One region of the Micromonospora pisi genome, then DNA from elsewhere that is predicted to be linked to it. Evidence: riboswitches for the same ligand, from Rfam matches in the RefSeq annotation. Region 1 holds a riboswitch; each other region holds the start of a gene.
What was found. A riboswitch is a leader RNA that binds a small molecule or an ion and turns the genes downstream of it on or off. The one in region 1 is predicted to bind cobalamin.
Positions count from the first base shown of each region.

Region 2: another riboswitch for cobalamin. It lies ahead of cobN (cobaltochelatase subunit CobN); the one in region 1 lies ahead of BDK92_RS31735 (ribonucleoside-diphosphate reductase subunit alpha).
Region 3: another riboswitch for cobalamin. It lies ahead of BDK92_RS33655 (VWA domain-containing protein); the one in region 1 lies ahead of BDK92_RS31735 (ribonucleoside-diphosphate reductase subunit alpha).
Region 4: another riboswitch for cobalamin. It lies ahead of bluB (5,6-dimethylbenzimidazole synthase); the one in region 1 lies ahead of BDK92_RS31735 (ribonucleoside-diphosphate reductase subunit alpha).

Region 1 is NZ_RBKT01000001.1:7,411,745-7,417,002, forward strand. Features, by position in the region: gene BDK92_RS31730 (ribonucleotide-diphosphate reductase subunit beta) at 1-871, opposite strand, end outside; gene BDK92_RS31735 (ribonucleoside-diphosphate reductase subunit alpha) at 919-3,291, opposite strand; cobalamin riboswitch at 3,433-3,662, opposite strand; gene BDK92_RS31740 (Gfo/Idh/MocA family protein) at 3,794-4,849, shown strand; gene BDK92_RS31745 (MBL fold metallo-hydrolase) at 4,940-5,258, opposite strand, start outside.
Region 2 is NZ_RBKT01000001.1:7,866,325-7,871,582, reverse strand. Features, by position in the region: gene cobN (cobaltochelatase subunit CobN) at 1-1,570, opposite strand, end outside; cobalamin riboswitch at 1,693-1,813, opposite strand; gene cobG (precorrin-3B synthase) at 1,951-3,219, shown strand; gene BDK92_RS33720 (precorrin-8X methylmutase) at 3,219-3,842, shown strand; gene BDK92_RS33715 (precorrin-2 C(20)-methyltransferase) at 3,839-5,258, shown strand, end outside.
Region 3 is NZ_RBKT01000001.1:7,851,788-7,857,045, reverse strand. Features, by position in the region: gene BDK92_RS33665 (cobyrinic acid a,c-diamide synthase CobB) at 1-31, opposite strand, end outside; gene cobO (cob(I)yrinic acid a,c-diamide adenosyltransferase) at 25-627, opposite strand; gene BDK92_RS33655 (VWA domain-containing protein) at 629-2,647, opposite strand; cobalamin riboswitch at 2,732-2,856, opposite strand; gene BDK92_RS33650 (GntR family transcriptional regulator) at 2,971-3,777, shown strand; gene BDK92_RS33645 (DMT family transporter) at 3,779-4,732, shown strand; gene BDK92_RS33640 (UTRA domain-containing protein) at 4,716-5,258, shown strand, end outside.
Region 4 is NZ_RBKT01000001.1:3,876,569-3,881,826, reverse strand. Features, by position in the region: gene BDK92_RS16295 (MerR family transcriptional regulator) at 1-419, shown strand, start outside; gene BDK92_RS16290 (polysaccharide deacetylase family protein) at 499-1,362, opposite strand; gene bluB (5,6-dimethylbenzimidazole synthase) at 1,693-2,322, opposite strand; cobalamin riboswitch at 2,353-2,552, opposite strand; gene BDK92_RS16280 (alpha/beta hydrolase) at 2,668-3,369, opposite strand; gene BDK92_RS16275 (SRPBCC family protein) at 3,816-4,325, shown strand; gene BDK92_RS16270 (outer membrane protein assembly factor BamB family protein) at 4,380-5,258, shown strand, end outside.

The sequences.
Region 1 (5,258 bases):
GCTGGGCGAGCCGCCGATCGGCGACGTGTTGCAGGTACTCGCGCATGTCGGGCAGGGACATCCCGGAGACACCCTGTTCGAGCAGGTCCTCGGCGAACTGCACCTCACACTCGACCGCCTCGGCGAGCATCTCCCGTACCTGCCGGGCCATCTCGTCGTCGAACAGGTCCGGCTCCTCCCGACGTACGGTGTCGACCACGTCGAACGCGAACGCCATGTGCATCGACTCGTCGCGGAACACCCAGTTGGTGCCGGACGCGAGCCCGTGCAGCAGCCCCCGGGAGCGGAGGAAGTAGACGTAGGCGAAGGCGCCGTAGAAGAACAACCCTTCGATGCAGGCGGCGAAGCAGATCAGATTGAGCAGGAACGCCCGCCGGTCCTCGCGGGTCCTCAGCTCACGCAGTTCGAAGATGGAGTCGATCCAGCGGAAGCAGAACTCGGCCTTGCGCCGGATCGACGGGATGTTCTCGATCGCGTCGAACGCGGCGAACCGCTCGCCCTCGTCGGGCACGTACGTGTCGAGCAGGTTCAGGTAGAACTGGACGTGCACGGCCTCCTCGAACAGCTGCCGGGACAGGTAGAGCCGGCCCTCGGGGGAGTTGACGTGCTGGTAGAGGTTGAGCACCAGGTTGTTGGCGACGATGGTGTCGCCGGTGGCGAAGAAGGCGACCAGTCGGCCGACCAGGTGCCGTTCGGCCGGCGAGAGCCGATCCAGGTCCGCCAGGTCGGAGTGCAGGTCGACCTCCTCGACCGTCCAGGTGTTCTTGATGGCATCCCGGAAGCGGTCGAAGAAGTGCGGGTACCTCATCGGGCGCAGGGTCAGGTCCATGCCCGGGTCGAGCAACATCGTGGTTCTTGCCGTGCTGGTCATCGTGGTGCCTCACTGTGCGTCAGGATCGTGGGCAGGAGTGGGTACGGCTACTGGCAGGCTTCGCAGGACTCCGGGTTCTCCAGCGAACAGGCGAGCGCCTCGGCGTCGACGGCCAGCGCCGGCCGGTTGATCGCCACGGTGGCCTGCTGGATCCGGGTCGCCGGCCGGGAACGCAGGTAGTAGGTGGTCTTCAGTCCCGACTTCCACGCGTACAGGTACATCGAGCTGAGCTTCCCGATGCTGGGGGCGCTCATGAACAGGTTCAGTGACTGGCTCTGGTCGACGAAGGGTGAGCGGGCGGCGGCGAGGTCGATCAGCGCCCGCTGGGGCAGCTCCCACGCCGTACGGAACAGCTCCCGTACCTCCGCCGGCAGTGCCGGGAGACCCTGGACCGAGCCGTCCGCGCGCTTGATCTCGGTGCGGATCTCCTCGGTCCAGAGACCACGCTCCTTGAGCTCCCGGACCAGGGCGGTGTTGATCTGGAGGAACTCGCCGGAGAGGGTCTCCCGCTTGAACAGGTTGGAGACCTGCGGCTCGATGCACTCGTAACAGCCGGCGATCGAGGCGATCGTCGCCGTCGGGGCGATCGCCACCAGCAGCGAGTTACGCAGCCCGTGGGCGGCCACCCGCTCCCGTAGCGTCGCCCAGCGCTCCGTCTGCGACGGGGTGACCCCCCAGAGATCGGGCTGGAGCTGGCCCCGGGCGGCCCGGGTCTGCGCGTACGCCGGATGCGGCCCGAACCGTGCGGCCAGCTCCGCCGAGGTTTCCAGAGCGGTCAGGTAGATCTCCTCCGAGATCCGGGTGGAGAGCTCCTTCGCCGGCTCGGAGTCGAACGGCATCCGGAGTGCGAAGAACACGTCCTGCAGGCCCATCAGGCCGAGCCCGACCGGCCGCCAGCGCGGGTTGCTCGCCGCCGCCTCGGCACTCGGGTAGTAGTTGATGTCGATGACCCGGTCGAGGAAGAGCACCGCGGTACGCACCGTCTCACGCAGCCGCTCCCAGTCGAGGTCGTCGCCGGCCAGGTGCGCGGCCAGGTTCACCGAGCCGAGGTTGCAGACCGCTGTCTCGCCGTCGCCGGAGACCTCGACGATCTCGGTGCAGAGGTTGGAGAGGTGCACCACGTTGCCCGGTTCGGCGGTCTGGTTGCAGAGCCGGTTCGACGGGTCCTTGAACGTCATCCACCCGTTGCCGGTCTGGGCCAGGGTGCGCATCATCCGTCCGTACAGGTCGCGGGCCTTGACCTGACGCACGAACCGGCCCGCCGCCTCCGCCGCCCGGTAGGTGGTGTCGAACTCGTCGCCCCACAGGTCCGGCAGCTCCGGCACCTCGGCCGGGTCGAACAGCGACCACACCTCGTCAGCCTCGACCCGGCGCATGAACTCGTCCGGGATCCAGTTGGCCAGGTTCAGGTTGTGCGTACGTCGCGCGTCCTCACCGGTATTGTCGCGAAGCTCGAGGAACTCCTCGACGTCCGGGTGCCACGGCTCCAAGTATACGCAGGCCGCGCCCTTGCGCCGGCCACCCTGGTTGACCGCCGCCACGCTCGCGTCCAGGGTCCGCAACCACGGCACGATCCCGTTGGAGAGCCCGTTCGTGCCCCGGATCAGCGCACCCCGGGAACGTACCCGGGACCAGGAGATGCCGATTCCGCCGGCGAACTTCGACAGCTTCGCCACCTGGGCGTACCGGTCGTAGATCGAGTCGAGTTCGTCGCGGGGCGAGTCGACCAGGAAGCAGGAGGACATCTGGGTGTGCGCGGTGCCGGAGTTGAAGAGCGTGGGCGAGCTGGGCAGGTAGGCCAGCGACGACATCAGCCGGTAGAACCCGATCGCCTCGGCCGGGGTCTCGGAGAGTCCGCAGGCGACCCGCAGCAGCCAGTACTGGGGGGTCTCCACGGTCAGCCGGGTCACCGGGTGGCGCAGCAGGTAGCGGTCGTAGACCGTACGCAGTCCGAAGTACTCGAACCGCAGGTCGGCCGTGGGATCGATCGCGTCGTCGAGCTTGCGGGCGTTGACCGACACGAACCGCGCCGTCTCGTCGCCGATCAGCCCCTGTTCGTGACCGAGCCGGATCGCCTGGCTGAACGAGGCGATGCCCTGGCCACGTACCTCCTTGTCGACGTATCCGGCGAGCAACCGGGCGGCGAGCCGGGAGTACTGCGGCTCCTCGCCGGTCATCGCCGCGGCGGTCTGGATCGACAGCCGGTCCAGTTCGGCCGTGGTCGCCCCGTCGTAGAGGCCGCTGATCGTCTTCGTGGCCACCCGTAGCGGGTCGATCTCGGTCAGGTCGTCCGCCCACCGCGCCACCGCCCGGACGATTTTCTGTACGTCGACCGGCTCGGTCGCACCGTTGCGCTTACGTACGTGCATCTGGGTACGGCGCTGCCCCGGTGCGAGTGGACCACCCTCGCCCGTCACCATCTCCGTGACCGTCACCTGTCACTCCTCGTACTCGTCGTGGACGAGGTCCGAGTGCGCAGGCAGGCGGAGACGCGCAGCCCACGGGGGCGCGTCGCAGCCGTCGACCGTCCCACGCGGTCTCGGACCGCCGCGCGCGGTTCGCCGGGCGCGGCGCTACTGGCAGGTCTTCGGACTCGCGGGCACGGCCACGGAAACCCGTGTCCTCCTACTGGCCGTCGCTTCCCAGGTGACCGGCGGACGCCGGTGCTCCCAGTGCTCTGTGACGGCGGTCGTTCCCACTCACCGCTGCGGGGCAGTCCCGGATTCACACCGGGTTCCCTGTTGCCTCAACCGGCTGGATGCCCGGCTGAACCAGTTGCGTCACGAACTATATATGGGGTGGCGGAGAAAAACGAACACCAGATGTCGTGTCGGTGTGTTGCTCGGGCTGCCGATTTCTGTCCCAACGCCCACGGGCCGACACCACCGACACCCTGCCGGGCGATGCCCTAAGGTTGCCCGGATGGCAGGCGAGACGTCCTTTGCGTTGATCGGGTTCGGCTGGCGGGCGCAGGCATTCTGGCGGTTGTCCGCCGCGCTGCCCGACGTGACCTGCGTCGGGGCCGTGGTCCCCACACCCCGGGCACTGCCGGTGCCGTACTTCGGTTCGCTCGCCGACTGCCTGGCGACCGCCCGGCCGGACTTCCTGGTTACCGCCCTGCCCCGAGCGGTGAACGCGGAGGTTGTCACTGCGGCGGTGGCGAGCGGCGTACCGGTGCTGACCGAGACCCCGCCCGCGTCCGATGTCGCCGGACTGCGTCGGCTCTGGGACGAGGTCGGCGGATCCGGCCTGGTCCAGGTCGCCGAACAGTATCTGCTGATGCCCGCACACGCCGCCCGCGCGGCGGCCGTCCGCTCCGGCATCATCGGTACGCCCACCCAGGTCCAGGTCTCCTCGACGCACCAGTACCACGCCGTCTCCCTCATCCGTGGCCTGCTCGGTGTCGGTCATGACCCGGCCACCGTTCGGGCGAGCCGGACCACCGCACCGCTGCTCGACCCGCAGACCCGCCAGGGCTGGACCGACGACCCGACACCGAAGCCGGCCACCACCACCATCGCCACCCTGGACTTCGGCCACGGTCGCTCCGGGCTCTACGACTTCACCGACAACCAGTCACGTAACCAGCTACGGTTCCGGCGGCTGCTCGTCCGGGGCACCCACGGCGAGTTGCGCGACGACGAGATTGTCCACCTGGCGGCACCCCGGACGATCGTGCGCACACCGTTGGTGCGGCGGCAGACCGGTCACGACCTGGACCTCGACGGTTACGACACCGGGACCATCACCCTCGGTTCCGAGGTCCTGTACCGCAACCCCTATCCGGGCCAGCGCTGGAACGACGACGAGATCGCCACCGCGCGCATGCTGCAGGCCATGGCCGCATGGGTACGCGGTGAAGGCCAGCCGCCGTACCCGCTCGCCGACGGGGCGCAGGACCACCTGATCGGGCTGGCGATCGAGGAGGCCGCCGACACCGACCGTACCGTCACCACGACCACCGAGGCGTGGGCCTGAACCGGCCGGATGATCCGCCGCGTCGACCGGCCGCTCGGTGCGTGCCCAGCAGGTTCGCCGGGCACGCACTGACGTGCAGCGGGTAGCCGGTCAGGCGAACCTGTAGCCGGTCAGGTATTCCGGCACCACGATCCTGGTCCCGGGGGCGACCCGCCGGATCGTCTCGACCATCGTCTCCAGACGCTGCCGGTCGGCCGGCAGGGCGGGCGGCGGATTCTTCAACTCCGTCTCGAAGTTGTCCCAGTGCACCGGCACCACGATCTCCGGGCGGTCCAGGGCCTCGATCAGCCGGGGCAGGTACGCGTGCGTCGCGTCGCTGGACGCCATCGCGATCATGGCGATGTCCGGTGCCAGTCCGGTCACGTTGCGCTCCACGAAGTCGCTGGCGCCCATGAGGAACACCTTCGGG
Region 2 (5,258 bases), 450 kb from region 1:
CCAGGTTGCCGTGCTTGCCGACGTGCACCACCGCGTGCGCGCCGAACTCGTCGGCCAGCCACCGGTACGCGGCCAGGTAGTGGTGGCTCGGCGGCAGGTCCGGGTCGTGGTAGATGGCGACCGGGTTCTCGCCGAAGCCGCGCGGCGGCTGGACCATCACGACCGTGTTGCCGGACCGGAGCGCCGCGAGCACGATCTCACCGTCGGGGTCGCGGGAGGTGTCGACGAAGAGTTCACCCGGGGGCGGGCCCCAGTGCCGTTCCATCTCCTCGCGCAACTCGGCCGGGAGGGTGGCGTACCAGGCCCGGTAGCGGCGGGCCGGGATCCGGATCGGGTTGCCTTCGAGCTGTTCCTCGGTGAGCCAGTCGAGGTCCTGTCCACCGGCGGCGATCAGCCCGTGCACCAGGGCGTCGCCGTCACCGGCGCTGACGCCGGGGAAGGCGTCCGGGCCGTCGGCGGGGCCGATGTCGTACCCCTGCTCGCGCATCGCGGTGAGCAGCCGGACCACACTGGCCGGGGTGTCGAGGCCGACGGCGTTGCCGATCCGGGCGTGCTTGGTCGGGTACGCCGACAGCATCAGCACGATCCGGCGCTGCTCCGGTGGGGTGTGCCGGAGCACACCGTGCCGGACCGCGATGCCCGCGACCCGGGCGGAACGCTCCGGGTCCGCGACATAGACGGTGAGCCCGTCGGCGTCGATCTCCTTGAAGGAGAACGGCACGGTGATGATCCGGCCGTCGAACTCGGGGATGGCGACCTGGGTGGCGGTGTCGAGCGGGGAGAGGCCGTCGTCGTTGTCGGCCCAGACGGCACGGCTGCTGGTCAGGCAGAGCCCCTGCAGGATCGGCACGTCGAGGGCGGCGAGCGCGCCCACGTCCCAGGCCTCGTCGTCGCCACCGGCACCGACCTCGGCCGGACGGGTGCCGCCAGCGGCGAGCACGGTCACGACCAGCGCGTCCGCCTCGCCGAGGGTTTCCAGCAGGGCGGGCGCGGGGCTGCGCAGCGAGGCGCAGTAGACCGGCAGCGGCCGGCCGCCGGCGTCCTCGATGGCGGTGCAGAGCGTCTCGACGAAGGCGGTGTTGCCGGCAACGTGGTGGGCCCGGTAGTAGAGCACCGCGATCACCGGGCCGTCGGTCTGGCGGGACTCGCGCTCCAGCCGCCCCCACTCCGGCGTCGCGACCGGCGGGGCGAAGCCGTAGCCGGTGAGCAGGATCGTGTCGGAGAGGAACCGGTGCAGCTCGGTGAGGTTGGCCGGGCCCCCGTGCGCGAGGTAGGTGTGCGCTTCCGCGGCCACCCCGGCGGGCACGGTCGAGCGGCGCATCAGCTCCGCGTCGGGTGCCTGCTCACCGCCGAGGAGTACGACCGGCAGCGTCCCGGCGAGGAGCGCGTCGAGCCCTTCCTCCCAGGCCCGGTAGCCGCCGAGGATGCGTACGACCACCAGGTCGACGCCGTCGAGCAGGGCTGGCAGCTCCTCGACCGAGGTACGGGCCGGGTTGGCGAGCCGGAAGTCGGCGCCACTGGCCCGGGCGCTGAGCAGGTCGGTGTCCGAGGTGGAGAGGAGCAGGATCATCGGGCACCGCGCAGGGCGTGGCGTGACATGGTGGTTCCTCCCTCGGGGTCCGCGCCCCGGGTTTGTCGGTTGCGGCCGGGCGCGGGCCCCTCGGGTCCGTTCCCTGCCGCGCGGTGACCTGGAGTCTCCTGGCTCCCGGATCGTCGCTCGCCCCGGTCTTCCCGCCCGTGTGGGCCGTGACCATGTCGGGGTCCGCTCCCCGGTAACAGTGGCGGGACCGCGCCGGGATCACACCGGCTTCCTCCACCTGTCGCCGCGTTTCAGCGGCTCCCACTCTCACGAGTCGGACCCCGGTTCGTCAAGCCATGCCCGACCGGGGTGCTGGTGCGGCGGCCGGCGTGCCGGTCGGCTGGGCCTGCCCAGGCCGTAGTATCCGCCGGGTGTGGTCACCACGAGGGCGGTCGGCGCCGGACGCCTGTCCGGGGGCGCTGCGCGTACATGTCGCCGCTGACGGCAACCTGGCCCGGGTCCGGGTGCCCGGTGGGCGGCTGCACGCCGATCAACTGGCCGCGCTGGCTGCCGCCGCGTCCGAACTGGGCGATGGCGGGCTGGAGCTGACCTCGCGTGGCAATGTCCAGCTCCGGGGTCTGCCGGCGGGCGCGGAGCGGGAACTGGCCGCCCGGCTCTGGGCCGCGGGTCTGTTGCCGTCGGAGACCCACGAGCGCGTACGCAACGTCATCGCTTCCACACTCAGCGGCAGAGCCGAGGGTGGACGGTTCGATCTCCGTACCCTGGTGGACGAGCTTGACCAGGGGTTGTGTGCCGATCCGGCGCTCGCCGAACTCCCCGGCCGGTTCCTGTTCACGGTCGACGACGGCCGTGGTGACGTGACCGGTTTCGGTGCGGACGTGGGCCTGTTCGCCGTGGCGTCGGACACCCTCGCGGTGCTGCTGGGCGGCACCGACACGGGCGTACGGCTGCCTCCGGCGGCCGGTGCGGGCACCGCCCTGCGGGCCGCGCGCGCCTTCCTCGCCGAGTACACGGCGCAGGGCGGCACCGCCTGGCGGCTGACCGAACTCGACGACGGCGTACCGCGGGTGGCGCACCGGCTGCGTAGCGCACTCGACCCGGCGTTTGTCGGATCACCTGGTGGTCTCGCCGACGCGCCCGCACCGACGCGGCCACCGGTCGGGCGGATCGCCCAGATCGACGGGCGGCTGGCGCTGGCCCTGATGGTGCCGCTCGGCCGGCTCACCCTGGCGCAGGTCGACGTCCTCGAGGCGGCGGCACGGGCCGGCGCCCACGAGATCAACATCACTCCGTGGCGCACCGTCGTCGTACCCGATCTCGGCACCGGCGAGGCTGAGCGCCGGCTGGCCGCGCTCACGGGCGAGGGACTGGTGGCCGACACCTCCGCCGGTTGGGTCGGGGTGACCGGGTGCACCGGGCGCCCTGGCTGCGCGAAGGCGCTCGCCGACGTACGGGCCGACGCGAACCGGGTGCATCCGGTGGCGGCACCGGGTCCGGCGGGCCTGCCGGTGCACTGGGTGGGTTGCGAACGGCGCTGCGGCCGGCCGGTGGACCGGCATGTCGAGGTACTGGCGACCGTTGACGGATACCAGGTCAGCCTGGACGGTCGGCCGCGCTCGCGGTCGGCGACGCTGGACGAGACCGCTGCCGCGATCGCGGCGGCACGGAGGGGTACGTGATCGACTACGTCCGCGACGGCGCGGAGATCTACCGCCGGTCGTTCGCCACGATCCGCGCCGAGGCGGACCTGTCGGGCCTGCCCGCCGATGTCGCCACGGTGGTCGTACGCATGATCCACGCCTGCGGCATGGTCGACCTGCCGTCGGATGTCGGCTACTCCCCCGACGTGGTCTCCGCCGCGCGGGCGGCGCTCCGGGCGGGTGCGCCGATCCTCTGCGACGCCGAGATGGTCGCCTCCGGGGTCACCCGCAGCCGACTGCCCGCCGACAACGAGGTGATCTGCACCCTGCGCGACCCCCGGGTACCGGCCCTGGCGGCCGAACTCGACACCACCCGCAGCGCCGCCGCCCTCGAACTCTGGGGTGACCGCCTCGAGGGTGCCGTGGTCGCCGTCGGCAACGCGCCGACCGCCCTGTTCCGACTGCTGGAGCTGATCGACGCGGGTGCCGGACGACCGGCCGCCGTGCTCGGCATCCCGGTGGGGTTCATCGGCGCGGCCGAGTCCAAGCAGGCGCTCGCCGAACATCCGGGCGGACCGGAGTACCTGGTCGTGCACGGGCGGCGCGGTGGCAGCGCGATGACCGCGGCGGCGATCAACGCCATCGCCAACGAGAAAGAGTGACCAGGGTGGACAGCGGCACGCCGGTGGGGCGGCTCTACGGGGTGGGACTCGGGCCGGGCGACCCGGAACTGGTGACGGTGAAGGCCGCCCGGCTGGTTGAGCGGGCGGACGTGGTCGCCTACCACAGCGCGCGGCACGGACGCAGCGTCGCCCGGATGATCGCCGAGCCGTACCTGCGGGACGGGCAGATCGAGGAGGCGCTGACCTACCCGGTCACCACGGAGAAGCCGGAACACCCGGGTGGTTACCGCGCGGAGATCGAGGAGTTCTACGCCGACTGCGCTGCCCGGCTCGCCGCGCACCTGGACGCGGGGCGGGACGTGGTGGTCCTCTGCGAGGGCGACCCGTTCTTCTACGGCTCGTACATGCACATGCACAAGCGGCTCGCCGGACGTTACCCGACCGAGGTGGTACCGGGCGTGACCTCGGTGAGCGCCGCCGCGGCCGTACTCGGGCGTCCGCTGGTCGAGCGGGACGAGACACTGACCATTCTGCCCGGCACCCTGCCGACCGAGGTGCTGGCGGAGCGGCTGGCGGCAACGGATTCGGCCGCGATCATGAAGCTGGGCCGTACCTTCGGCAACGTCCGCGCCGCACTCGCCGAGGCGGGCCGGCTGGACGAGGCCTGGTACGTCGAACGCGCCACCACCGACCAGCAGCGCTCGGCCAAACTGGACGAGGTCGACCCCGAGACGGTGCCGTACTTCTCCCTGGCCCTGCTGCCGAGCCGGGTGCACGAACGTACCCGGGCCGAACTGGCCGGCCAGGCGGCGCCGGTGACCGTCGCCGAGCCGGTTCCGGTCGAGCCGGCGGGCCTCGGCGAGGTGGTGGTGGTCGGACTCGGACCGGCCGGGCGGGAGTGGCTGACCCCGCAGGCACGGGCCGCGCTCGACACCGCCGACGACCTGGTGGGGTACGGGCCGTACCTGGACCGGGTGCCGGCCAACCCGCGCCAGCGACGGCACGCCTCGGACAACCGGGTGGAGGCGGAACGGGCCGAGTTCGCCCTCGACCTGGCCCGACGCGGTCGCCGGGTCGCGGTGGTCTCCTCGGGTGACCCGGGCGTCTTCGCGATGGCCGCCGCCGTACTGGAGGTCGCTTCCGAGCCGAAGTGGACCGAGATCCCGGTACGGGTGCTGCCAGGGCTGACCGCCGCGCAGGCGGTGGCGAGCCGGGTCGGTGCCCCACTCGGGCACGACTACTGTGTGCTGTCGCTCTCCGACCGGCTCAAGCCGTGGGAGGTCATCACCAAGCGGCTGGCCGCGGCGGCGAGCGCCGACCTGGTGATCGCGATCTACAACCCGGGCTCCAAGAGCCGGGTCTGGCAGGTGGCGGCGGCCAAGGAACTGCTGCTGCAACACCGGTCCCCGGAGACCCCGGTGGTGCTCGGCCGTGATGTCGGCGGTTCCGGCGAGC
Region 3 (5,258 bases), 440 kb from region 1:
CCGCGATGACCAGTCGGGGTACGTTCACCACTCGATGCCCTGCTGGCCCTTGCGGCCGGCGTCCATCGGGTGCTTGACCTTGGTCATCTCGGTGACCAGGTCGGCGAGGTCGACCAGGTCCGGATGAGCGTCCCGGCCGGTGATCACCACGTGCTGGTTGCCGGGCCGGTCGCGCAGTGTCGCGACCACGTCCGCGATGTCGATCCAGCCCCACTTGATCGGGTAGGTGAACTCGTCCAGCACGTAGAAGCGGTACGCCTCGGCGGCGAGGTCCCGCTTGATCTGCGCCCAACCCTCGGCCGCCTCGACCGCGTGGTCCCGCTCGGTGCCCGGACGTTGGATCCAGGACCAGCCTTCGCCCATCTTGTGCCAGACCACGCTGCCGCCCTGGCCGCTCTCGCCGAGGGTGCGCAGTGCGGTCTCCTCGCCGACCTTCCACTTCGGGCTCTTCACGAACTGGAAGACGGCAATCGGCCAACCCGCGCTCCACGCCCGCAGCGCCATCCCGAACGCGGCGGTCGACTTGCCCTTGCCCTGACCGGTGTGGACGGCCAGGACCGGCTGGCGGCGCCGAGCGCGTGTGGTCAGGCCGTCGTCGGGTATCTGTTCCGGCTTGCCCTGGGGCATGTCAGGCCGCCTTTCCGAGAGTGTGCAGCGCGTCCAGCGGGACGCAGTCGGCGGCCAGGGCGGTGGCGAGCCGCCGGGCCAGTCCGAGCCGGATCGGTCCGGACTCGCAGTCGACGACCACCGAGGCGACGTCGCCGAGGGCGGGCAGGACCGTCAACGGGTCCGGCCCGCTGGTCGCCCGGCCGTCGGTGACGACGACCAGCAGGGGGCGACGCCGCGGGTCGCGGCGCCGTTCGCTGTCGAGGGTCCGCGCGGCCTGGCGCAGGCCGGCGGCGAGCGGGGTCCGGCCGCCGGTGCGCAGTTCGGCCAGGCGCAGCACACCGACCTCGTGGCTCGCCGTCGGCTCGAGCACCGTGCTCGCCCCGGTCCCCCGGAACGTGATCATGCCGATCTTGTCGCGCCGCTGGTAGGCGTCACGCAGCAGGGAGAGGACGGCGGTCTTCACCACCCGCATCCGGCGCCGGGCCGCCATCGAACCGGAGGCGTCGACCACGAAGAGCACCAGGTTCGCCTCGCGTCCCACGTGCACCGCCTCACGCAGGTCCGCCGCCGTGACCACGCGGGCGCCGCGCCGGGCCGTGGCGAGCAGGGTGGCGGGCAGGTGCAGGCTGGTCACCCGGCCGGCCGGCAGCCGGGCGCCGACCACCCGGCCGCGCCGGGCGTACGACGGGGAACGGCGGCCGGTGTGCGCGCCGGTGCCCCGTCCGCGTACCGCCAGGGGCCGGGTCCGGTACGGCTGCGTCGCGGCGACCGGTGGTGGGCCGCCGGCGTTCGACTGCTCCGGCTGCCGCTCCGGTGCGGGCTGCTCGTCCGGGCTCGCCGGCTCCGACGCGGGCGGGCCGTCCGGGGTGTCGTCCCGGCTCGGACCGTCCGGGCCCGGGTCGCCGCCGCCCGGTGGCGGGCCGCCGTGGGGCCCGTTCGGAGGTCCGTCCGGCGGGCTGTCGGGCGGTGTGTCGTCGGGGCCGTCGTCCGGCCCGGCCGGCGGTTCCGGCTCCGGGTCGGCGTCGCCGCCGTGTTCACGGAGCAGTTCCTCGAGTTTGTCCTGGTCGGTGCCGGGCGGGTCGAGCGGGTCCCGGCGGCGCCGGTGTGGCAGCGCCAGCCGGGCGGCGGCGGCGACGTCATCGGCGGTCACCACGTCCCGGTCGTGCCAGGCGGCGAGCGCCACGGCGGTCCGGGCGACCACGATGTCGGCGCGGAGCCCGTCGACCCCGTACTCGAGGCAGATGGTCGCGATCCGGTCCAGTTCGGCGTCGGGCAGCCGCACCGAGGGCAGCCGCAGCCGGGCGGCCGCGATCCGCCGGGCGAGTACGGCGTCCTCCTCCACCCAGCGCGCCGCGAAGCCCACCGGGTCGGTCTCGTACGCGAGCCGCCGGCGCACCACCTCGGCCCGGGCGGGCGCCTCGCGGGGTGCGGCCACGGCCACCACCAGCCCGAACCGGTCCACCAACTGGGGGCGGGGTTCGCCCTCCTCCGGGTTCATCGTGCCGACGAGCAGGAAGCGGGCCGCGTGCTTGACCGAGACCCCGTCCCGTTCGACGTGTGCCCGGCCCATCGCGGCGGCGTCGAGCAGCAGGTCGACCAGGTGGTCCGGAAGCAGGTTGACCTCGTCGACGTAGAGCACGCCACGGTGGGCGGCGGCGAGCAGGCCCGGCTCGTACGCCTTGACCCCGTCGGCGAGGGCGCGTTGCAGGTCCAGGGTGCCGACGACCCGGTCCTCGGTGGCGCCGACCGGCAGCTCGACCAGGGTGGCGCGGCGTCGTACGGCGGTCGCACCGGGCTCGTGCGGGCCGTCCGGGCAGTCGCCGTCGGGGTTGGCCGGGTCGCAGGCGAACCGGCAGCCGGGGACCACGTCGACGTCGGGCAGCAGCGCGGCGAGGGCCCGGACGATTGTCGACTTCGCGGTGCCCTTCTCGCCACGGACCAGCACCCCGCCGATGGCCGGGGAGACCGCGTTGAGGAGCAGGGCGAGTCGCAGTTCGGCCAGGCCGACGACGGCGGAGAACGGGTACGGCGGGGTCATCGCCCACTCAGGCGCGCAGAAGCCATGCTCAAGTCCCTTCCGCGGGTGTCCACGCCCGCGTTGGCTGGGTGGTGCGAGCGGTCGGAGTCTCCTGACTCCCGGATCGACGCTTCCCCTCGACCTTCCGGCCTTTCGGCCGTGGCCCGTGCGTGAGGGGTCACTCCCCGGTCACAGTGGCGGGACCGCCCCGGACTCACACCGGGTTCCTCCGCGCACCGCTCTCGTTGCGCCATGCTGTCCCACCGACCGGCCCGCCGTCAACGTGAGCACCGCGACCCGCAGAAGCAACTGGCTTAAGCCAGTTGCGTTACACTCGATGACTGGTGTCCCAGAGACGGGTGGAGCAGTTGACCGAGCGACCCGAACCAGACAAGCGACCCGCGAGCCGGCGAATCGCGGATGACCTCCGTGCCGCCATCGATCGCGGTGAGCTGCGCGCAGATGCCCGACTGCCGTCCGAGCGCGAGCTGTCGATGACGTACGGCACCGCGCGCAACACCGCGCGGGAAGCGATCAGCATCCTTCAGTCCGAAGGTCTGGTGGTCGCACAGCACGGACGGGGTGTCTTCGTCCGAAAACGCTGGCCGCTCATCCGACTTGGCGCAAGCCGCTACTCACGCCGGTTGCGTCAGGAGACCGGGCTGTCACCATTCCGGATCGAGGTCAGCCGGCAGGGACGGGCCCCGCGTACGGAATGCCGCTCGGTGACGCGCGAGCGTCCACCGCTCGACGTGGCCGACCGACTCTCGCTCGACCCGGCGACGTCCGAGGTCGTGCGGCGGGAGAACTGGTACTACGCCGACGAGGAGCCGGTCCAGCTCGGCGTCACCTACATTCCGGTCGACATCGCCGGCGATTCCGTCCTCGCCACAGAGAAGACGCTCGGGACCGGCAGCATCTACGCCAGGTTCGAAGACCTCGGGTATCCCATCGCCCGGATCCGGGAAGAGGTCAGCGCACGCATGCCGAGCACCGACGAGTCGGCCCGACTCGCCGTACCGCCCGGCGTACCGATCATCGAGGTGCTGCACACCGGGTACGACGCCGAAGGCCGGCCGTTCGAGGTCACCAGGTTCACCATGCGCGGCGACCTGAACGGCCTGGACTACGAGATGCCGATCGAGGATTGATGTGGGAACCCGGATCGACCGTGGAAGCATCGCGCGACTGGCCCTGCTGGCCCTGATCTGGGGTTCGGGCTTCTTGTGGATCAAGCTGGCCCTGCGCGGGTTCACTCCGGTGCAGATCGTCCTGGCCCGACTCCTACTCGGGGTCATGGTGCTTGCGCCCATCGCCCTGGTACGCCAGATGCCCCTCCCGTCGGGCCGGCGCATCTGGGCACATCTCGTCGTTGCGGCACTACTCGCCAACGCCGTTCCGTACACGCTGTTCGGCATCGGGGAGCAGACCGTCGGCTCGAACGTGGCCGGCGTACTCAACGCCACCACACCGCTGTGGACGATGCTGGTAGCAGTCCTGGCCGGAACCGATCGCGCGGTCAACGGTTGGCGCGCTGCCGGAATCGCATCCGGCTTCGCCGGTACGGTGCTGATCTTCACACCGTGGGAATCGGCGACGGAGATCGCGAGCTGGGGCGGGCTGGCCTGTCTGGCCGCTTCCGCGAGCTACGGCCTCAGCTACGTCTACATGGGCAGGCACCTCGCCGGACGGGGCATTCCCCCGATCATGCTCTCGACGTGCCAGCTCGCCGTTGGTACGGCGCTGCTCATCCTCGCCCTGCCCTTCGGCGGCCTGACCGTGCCGACGTGGAGCGCCGTTCCGGTCAGCAGCCTGGTCATACTCGGCACCGTGGGGACCGGCCTCGCCTACGTCCTGAACTACCGGCTCATCAGCGACCTCGGGTCGACGGCGGCCTCTACCACCACCTACCTACTTCCGGTCGTGGCCGTGGTACTTGGCGCCCTCGTGCTCAAGGAGCCCGTCACCGCGCCGATGGTCGCCGGCATGATCCTGGTGCTCGCCGGTATCGCCCTCGTCCAACTGCGACTCGATCCGTCCACCGCACGGACCACTCTGGCAACCGCTGGCGCACCTCCGAGGGATGCCCATGAACAGCCCGATTGAAGCCGCACAATCACGCTTTGCCCAGCGCCTGAAGGAACTCCGTCAGGAACACGGGCTTTCGCTACGCAAGCTCGCCCGTCTCGCCCACTACTCCCGCACCTATCTGTGGGAGATGGAGACCGGACAGCGGAACCCCCACGAGCGGTTGGGCAGCGCGCTCGACCGCGTCTTCGGCACCGGTGACGAACTCAGCGTGTTGGCAGCCCAGTGCCCACCTGCGTTACCCCGACGCCGTCCGGCGCGAGCACCCATCATGCCCGACCTCCGCGCACTGGCGACCTACCGGCAGACGCTCGAAGACACGGCGCGCTTAGCGCGGCTACACATCTCATCGGTGAACACCCCACCTCGCGACACCGCCATCGACGGCTCCGCGTCAGACCGAGCCTTGGTGACGAGAGCGGCCGGCGAATGGGCGCGGACGGTCAGCCGGCTGTACGACCTGTTCGTACGGCGACGGCCACTCCTTGCCCGCATCGCGCCCTACCGGTACTCACGACGACTTCGAGCCGAGAGCGGCGTGTCA
Region 4 (5,258 bases), 3.5 Mb from region 1:
GCGCGCTGCTGGACCGGGCCGCCGACCTCGGCTTCACCCCAGACGAGGTGGCCGCCAACCGCGAGGGCATGGTGTTGGCCAGGGCCCTGGTCCCCGACGGCTTCGACGACTTTCTCACCGGGGCCGAGCACGCCCTCAACGACACCCGGTTCGTCGCCTTGACCAAGCAATGCTGGGCCGCCAAGGACTGGGAACCCGACGATCCCCGCATCGAGGAACTCGCGACCGCCGTAGCCGACCGTTTCCTCGCCAACCCCGCGTTGCTCGCGATCCCGAACAGCCTCCAGGCCCGCACTGACGCCATTCGATACGGCCTGCTCAACCACCATGGCGAAGACCAGGCACCGGTCATGTCCCGACTGACCACGCTGGTCGAGACGAAACTGCGCTCCGCCGGCGTAGACATCCCGTACCAATGATCGCAGCTCCGGAATTACCGCAGTCGGACCCGAATTGCAGCTCATAACCAGCAGATCTTCGTTGGGTTGGTCGAGTCCGTCAGCCGACGTAATCCTCCAGCAGCACCGGAGTGAGCCCGGAACGGTGGATTGCCTTCAGCGCCGCCAGGAGGTCGTCCATGAGCGCCGGCCGGAAGTGCATCAGCAGCACCTCGCCGGGCTTCACCACCTTCGTCGGGGTCTGATAGCGCACGATCCCCTCGTTGACGGTCTCGGTCCAGTGGAAGACCGCCTTCATGCCGCAGTCGTACGCGGCCTTCAGCGTGGTCGCGTCACGGTTGCCGAACGGTGGGCGGAACAGTGTGGGCCGTTTGCCGAACAACTGCTCCAGCTTGTCCGCCGCCCCGCAGATCTCGTGCTTCTGGAAGGCATACGGCCTGCCCTTCAACGACGTGTGGGTGATCGTGTGGTTCTCCACCACTCCGCCGGCCGCCTCGATCTGCTTGAAATAGGGCGTGTGCTCGGCCGCAGCCGGGGAGTTCAGGAACATCGTGACCGGGATGTGCGCCTCCCGGATGAAGTCGACAACCGCTGGAGGACGGGCCAGCCCGCCGTCATCGATGGTGATGAACGCGACCTTCTGGTCGGTCGGCACCCGGAACCAGAACGGGGCCGAGCCGTCCTTGGGCAGTTGCACCCGCTGCGGTGGCGGCGCCTCGGGGAAGTCCGGCACCTGGGCGAGGTACCAGGCCAAGCTCTTCGGCGCGGGGCTTCCCGCCACCGGCAGCGTCCCTGACGGCGTTGCCGATGCGCTGACCGGGGGCGGGTCGGACGGGCTCGGTTGGCCTGTGGTGGTCGGCGCCGCACTGAACGTGGGATGGGCGCCGGCACCGGAGGCGCTCAACGTCAGCAGGGCCAGAAGCGGGAGTACGGAAAGGATGCGACGTGTGGGGGTGGACGGCACGCCGGGACTGTAGCCATTGAATGTGAGGAACGTGTCAGGCGAGGTATGCCCGCTACCGTCTGCAAACTCCGGTGACCGGGGGTGAGTCGACAGGGCTTACGGCTCGTCCCGGACATCCGCGCCTGGGGCGTGGTTCGACGCTGTGGACGCCCCAGGCGCCCGGGGCGACTTCCTGTTCGTGATCACGATGTGGTCGTGACCGGGGCCAAGCCGCTGGGCTGAGGAAACCGCCCCGGAGGGCGACGCGCGCACGGGCGTACCGGTCGCGGCCGGCACATCCGAGCGCGCGTCGGGTGGTGGCCCCTCGATGACGCCCGGTCCCGCAGTGGGTCAACCGGCGCTCCACCGATCGTGGTGGATCGCCTCGGTCACCGGACGTCGCTGGCGCCAGCCGTGCCGCTCCAGGTCCGGCGTCTGCTCCAGATGGGTGACCGGGCCGAGGCAGAGCCACGCCACCGGGCGGATGGTGGCCGGGATGCCGAGCAGATCGCGCAGGAACGGCTCCCGGTAGAACGAGACCCAACCGACCCCGAGTTGCTCGGCGGTCGCGGCCAGCCACAGGTTTTGGATCGCCAGACAGACCGAGTAGAGGCCGGCGTCGGCGATCGCGTGGCGACCCAGCACGGCCGGCCCACCCCGCTCCGGGTCGTACGTGACCACGACCGACAACGTCGACTCACGTACGCCATCGATCTTGATCCGGGCGAAGCGTTCCGCCGCCGCACCGTCGAGAGTGGCCGCGAAGGTGTCCCGCTCCCGCTCCACGTGCCGGTGGAACTCCTGCCGCAGCTCACGATCGCGGACCAGGATGAAGTCCCAGGGCTGGGAGAGACCGACGCTCGGTGCGGCGTGCGCCGCCGTCAGGATCCGGTCCAACGTCTCGTCGGGGATCGGCGCCCCGGTGAACTGGGCACGTACGTCCCGGCGGCGGTGGATGGTCTCGTAGAGTCCGGTGTTCAAGGCAGGCTCCCGCTGCGCTCGTGCCCCTGACGGGGCCGGTGACGCGAGGCCGGTCTTCGGACTCCTGGATCTACGCTGGTCACCCGCCTTCCCAGCCCGTCAAGGCCAGTGGCTGCGTCTGGTACGCGTGGGTGGCAACTCCCCGGTCACCGCGGCGGGCCCGTGCCGGATTCACACCGGCTTCCCGATTCTCCCCGCTCGCGCGGGGCACCTCGCAACGTTTGTGCCACCGCGCACCCTAGCGGCACCCGACGACCCCGGGACGAACCCCGCCATGAATTCCGGATTGGAGCAGCGGTGGGCCGGGTTGTTCCCGGCCACCGCCACACCATCGCGCCGCGTGCGTCAGGCAGAAAGCTCCGCCCGGATCAGCGCGGCCAGTTCGGCAGGCTGAGAAAGGAACGGCGAGTGCGAGGAGTTCATCCTCAACACCCGCTCGGCCCGCTTCGCCATGAGCTCCTGGACGAAGGGCGGGATGGCGTTGTCGGCCTCGCAGATGATGTAGGTGCTGGGAATGGTCTGCCACGCCGCCCGGGTCAACGGCTGCTGCGTCGAGGCCCACCCCTGGAGTCCGAGTTGCGCAACTGCCTGTTCTGCGATTTCCGGGTCGACATCGCCATAGAAGACCTCGCGGGGCTGCGACGCCTTGATGTGACCCTTGCCCTTCAGTTCCGCCTGCTCGTGCACCTCCCACCAGGGCGGAGCAACGCCGCCGGCGCTGGAGAACAGCGAATCGCCGACATCCAATTGGAAAGCAGCGAGATAAACAATCCGGAGTACGTTCTCCGCGGCACTGAGCGCCTCTGTGACCGGAGCGCCAGCGTAGGAGTGGGCGACGACCACGACCGGGCCGTCGATGGCGGCGACGGCGGCCTTGACCACGGCCGCGTCGTCGTAGAGGTCCCCGAGGGCGGCGGGGTCGTTGCCACTACTGGGCAATGCGACGGTGTGGATGTCGATGTCCGGGAGCTGCTCGACGAGCGACTGCCAGACCCAGGGCCCGTGCCAGGCGCCGTGCACGAGAAGAACCGACGGAGTTCTGTTCAAGATAATGTTCCTGCCCGCAATGGATTCGAATGATCGGATCTGGGGTTCGCCGCCGCCCGCGTCGCCGCCCCGCAGCGCGGAGCGCCCATCCCGACCGGCAACGGCGGAAATATATGCCGCTACTTTCGGGTAGCAGGGTGCGGTCGACTATGAGCCGAGCCACAAGCCCGGCGGCGACCGTTGCCACCGTGAGCAACAACACTCTGCTCGGGTTCGTGTCGAACCTATGCACGTAGACATGCACTCGAATCCCGTATTGCTGGGCGGGCGGCAAAACAAACTCGTTTCCCATGGCCATGCGGTTGTATGTGATTCTCGGCCCCCGGATATCACCTTTCGGTGTCACCAGCGTCACGTTCTCCTCGCCGTCGGCCAATCTTCGCGTGCGGCGCACCCCGTCGCCGTACGGTGAAGGCTCGGAACGACGGGGGCGTCCGGGAGGTGCGATGGCGACGGTGGCGGTGACCCGGGTGGTGGACGCGCCCGCGGACGAGTTGTGGCGGGTCTTCACCGACCTGCCCGGCCGGGCCGGCTGGCTCTCCACGGTCACCGGGATCGAAGTGCTCACCCCAGGCCCGCTCCGGGTCGGCAGCACCTGGCGGGAAGGGCACCGGCTGCCGGACGGAACCGAACTGGCCGAGGAGTTCCGGGTCGAGGAAGCCGTCCCACCCCACCGGCTCACGGTCACCTCCGCCGGCATCGGCGTGGAATACCGGACCGCGTACACCTTCACCCCGATCGAAGGACGGCGGCGTCGACGGGCCGGTCGGACGGCGGTGAGCGTCGTGCAGGAAGGGTCGGTCACCGCCCCGTACGGGCGGCTGCTGGCGCTGGTCTTCGGGGGACTGGCCGCCCGTACCGTCGAGGGCGTGTTGCGTCGTGACCTCGCCGACCTGGCCGCGGCGGTCGCCGCCGATGCCCCGGAGCACCGGGGCGGCCCGGCCGCTGCTGCCTGACCTGCCAGGCTCCGGTCCGCACAGGCTCGGTAGGGTCGCTGACGGAGGTGCTCGATGCGATCCCGCGGCGGTGGGCTGTTGCGGCGCCGGCCGGCCGCCGCCGCGATCGCGGCGCTGCTGGTCGTCGCGGCGGTCGCCGTGATCGTGTACCGGGTCCTCTCGCCCGCCGAGGTGCTCACCCCCGCCCGCGCCGATTACCCGCCCCCGGTCAGCGCGGCAACCGGCGTGGTCGGCACGCTCGCCGCGGCCCCGCTGATCGTGGACGGCCGGCTGCGGATCTACGCCACCACCCGGCAGGTCCGGGCCGATCAGCCGGTCGACGCCCGGACCCGACGTACCCCGTACTGGTCGTACCGGCGCTGGCCGGCGGAGCTGATCGGCATCGTGGCCAGCGGCACCACCGTGGTCAGCCGCTGGTCGGACGGGGATCTGGTCGCGCAGGACGCCCGTACCGGCCGGATCAGGTGGCGGGCCGACGGCCCGCCGCCGGGGCACGGGTACGACGGGCGCCGCACCGGGGCCAGCGTCAACTACACCCCCGTCGGCCTGATCCTGGCCAACGGCCGCAGCGGGCGGACTGTGCTGGTGGTGATCGGCGGTTCCGGTCTGCGTGCCCTGGACCTGGCCGACGGCGAGCAGTTGTGGCGGGTCGACATCGACGGCGCCTGCCGGGCCGGTGCGCTCACCACCAGCGGCGGTCAACTCGCCACGGTCGACGCCTGCGCGGCCCCTCAGACGGTGGAGTTCCACGACGTGGAGACCGGCGATCTGGTCCGGCGGTGGCGACCCGAGGACGCCGGCCCGGAGTTGGGGTTGGTTCCGCTCGGCTGCGGCAACGGCGCGTCGAACTGTCCGGGGATGCGTACCACCAGCGCCGGGACCAGTCGGGGGTGGCTGGTGGACGGGGACGAGCCGGTGCCGGTTCCGCTGCTG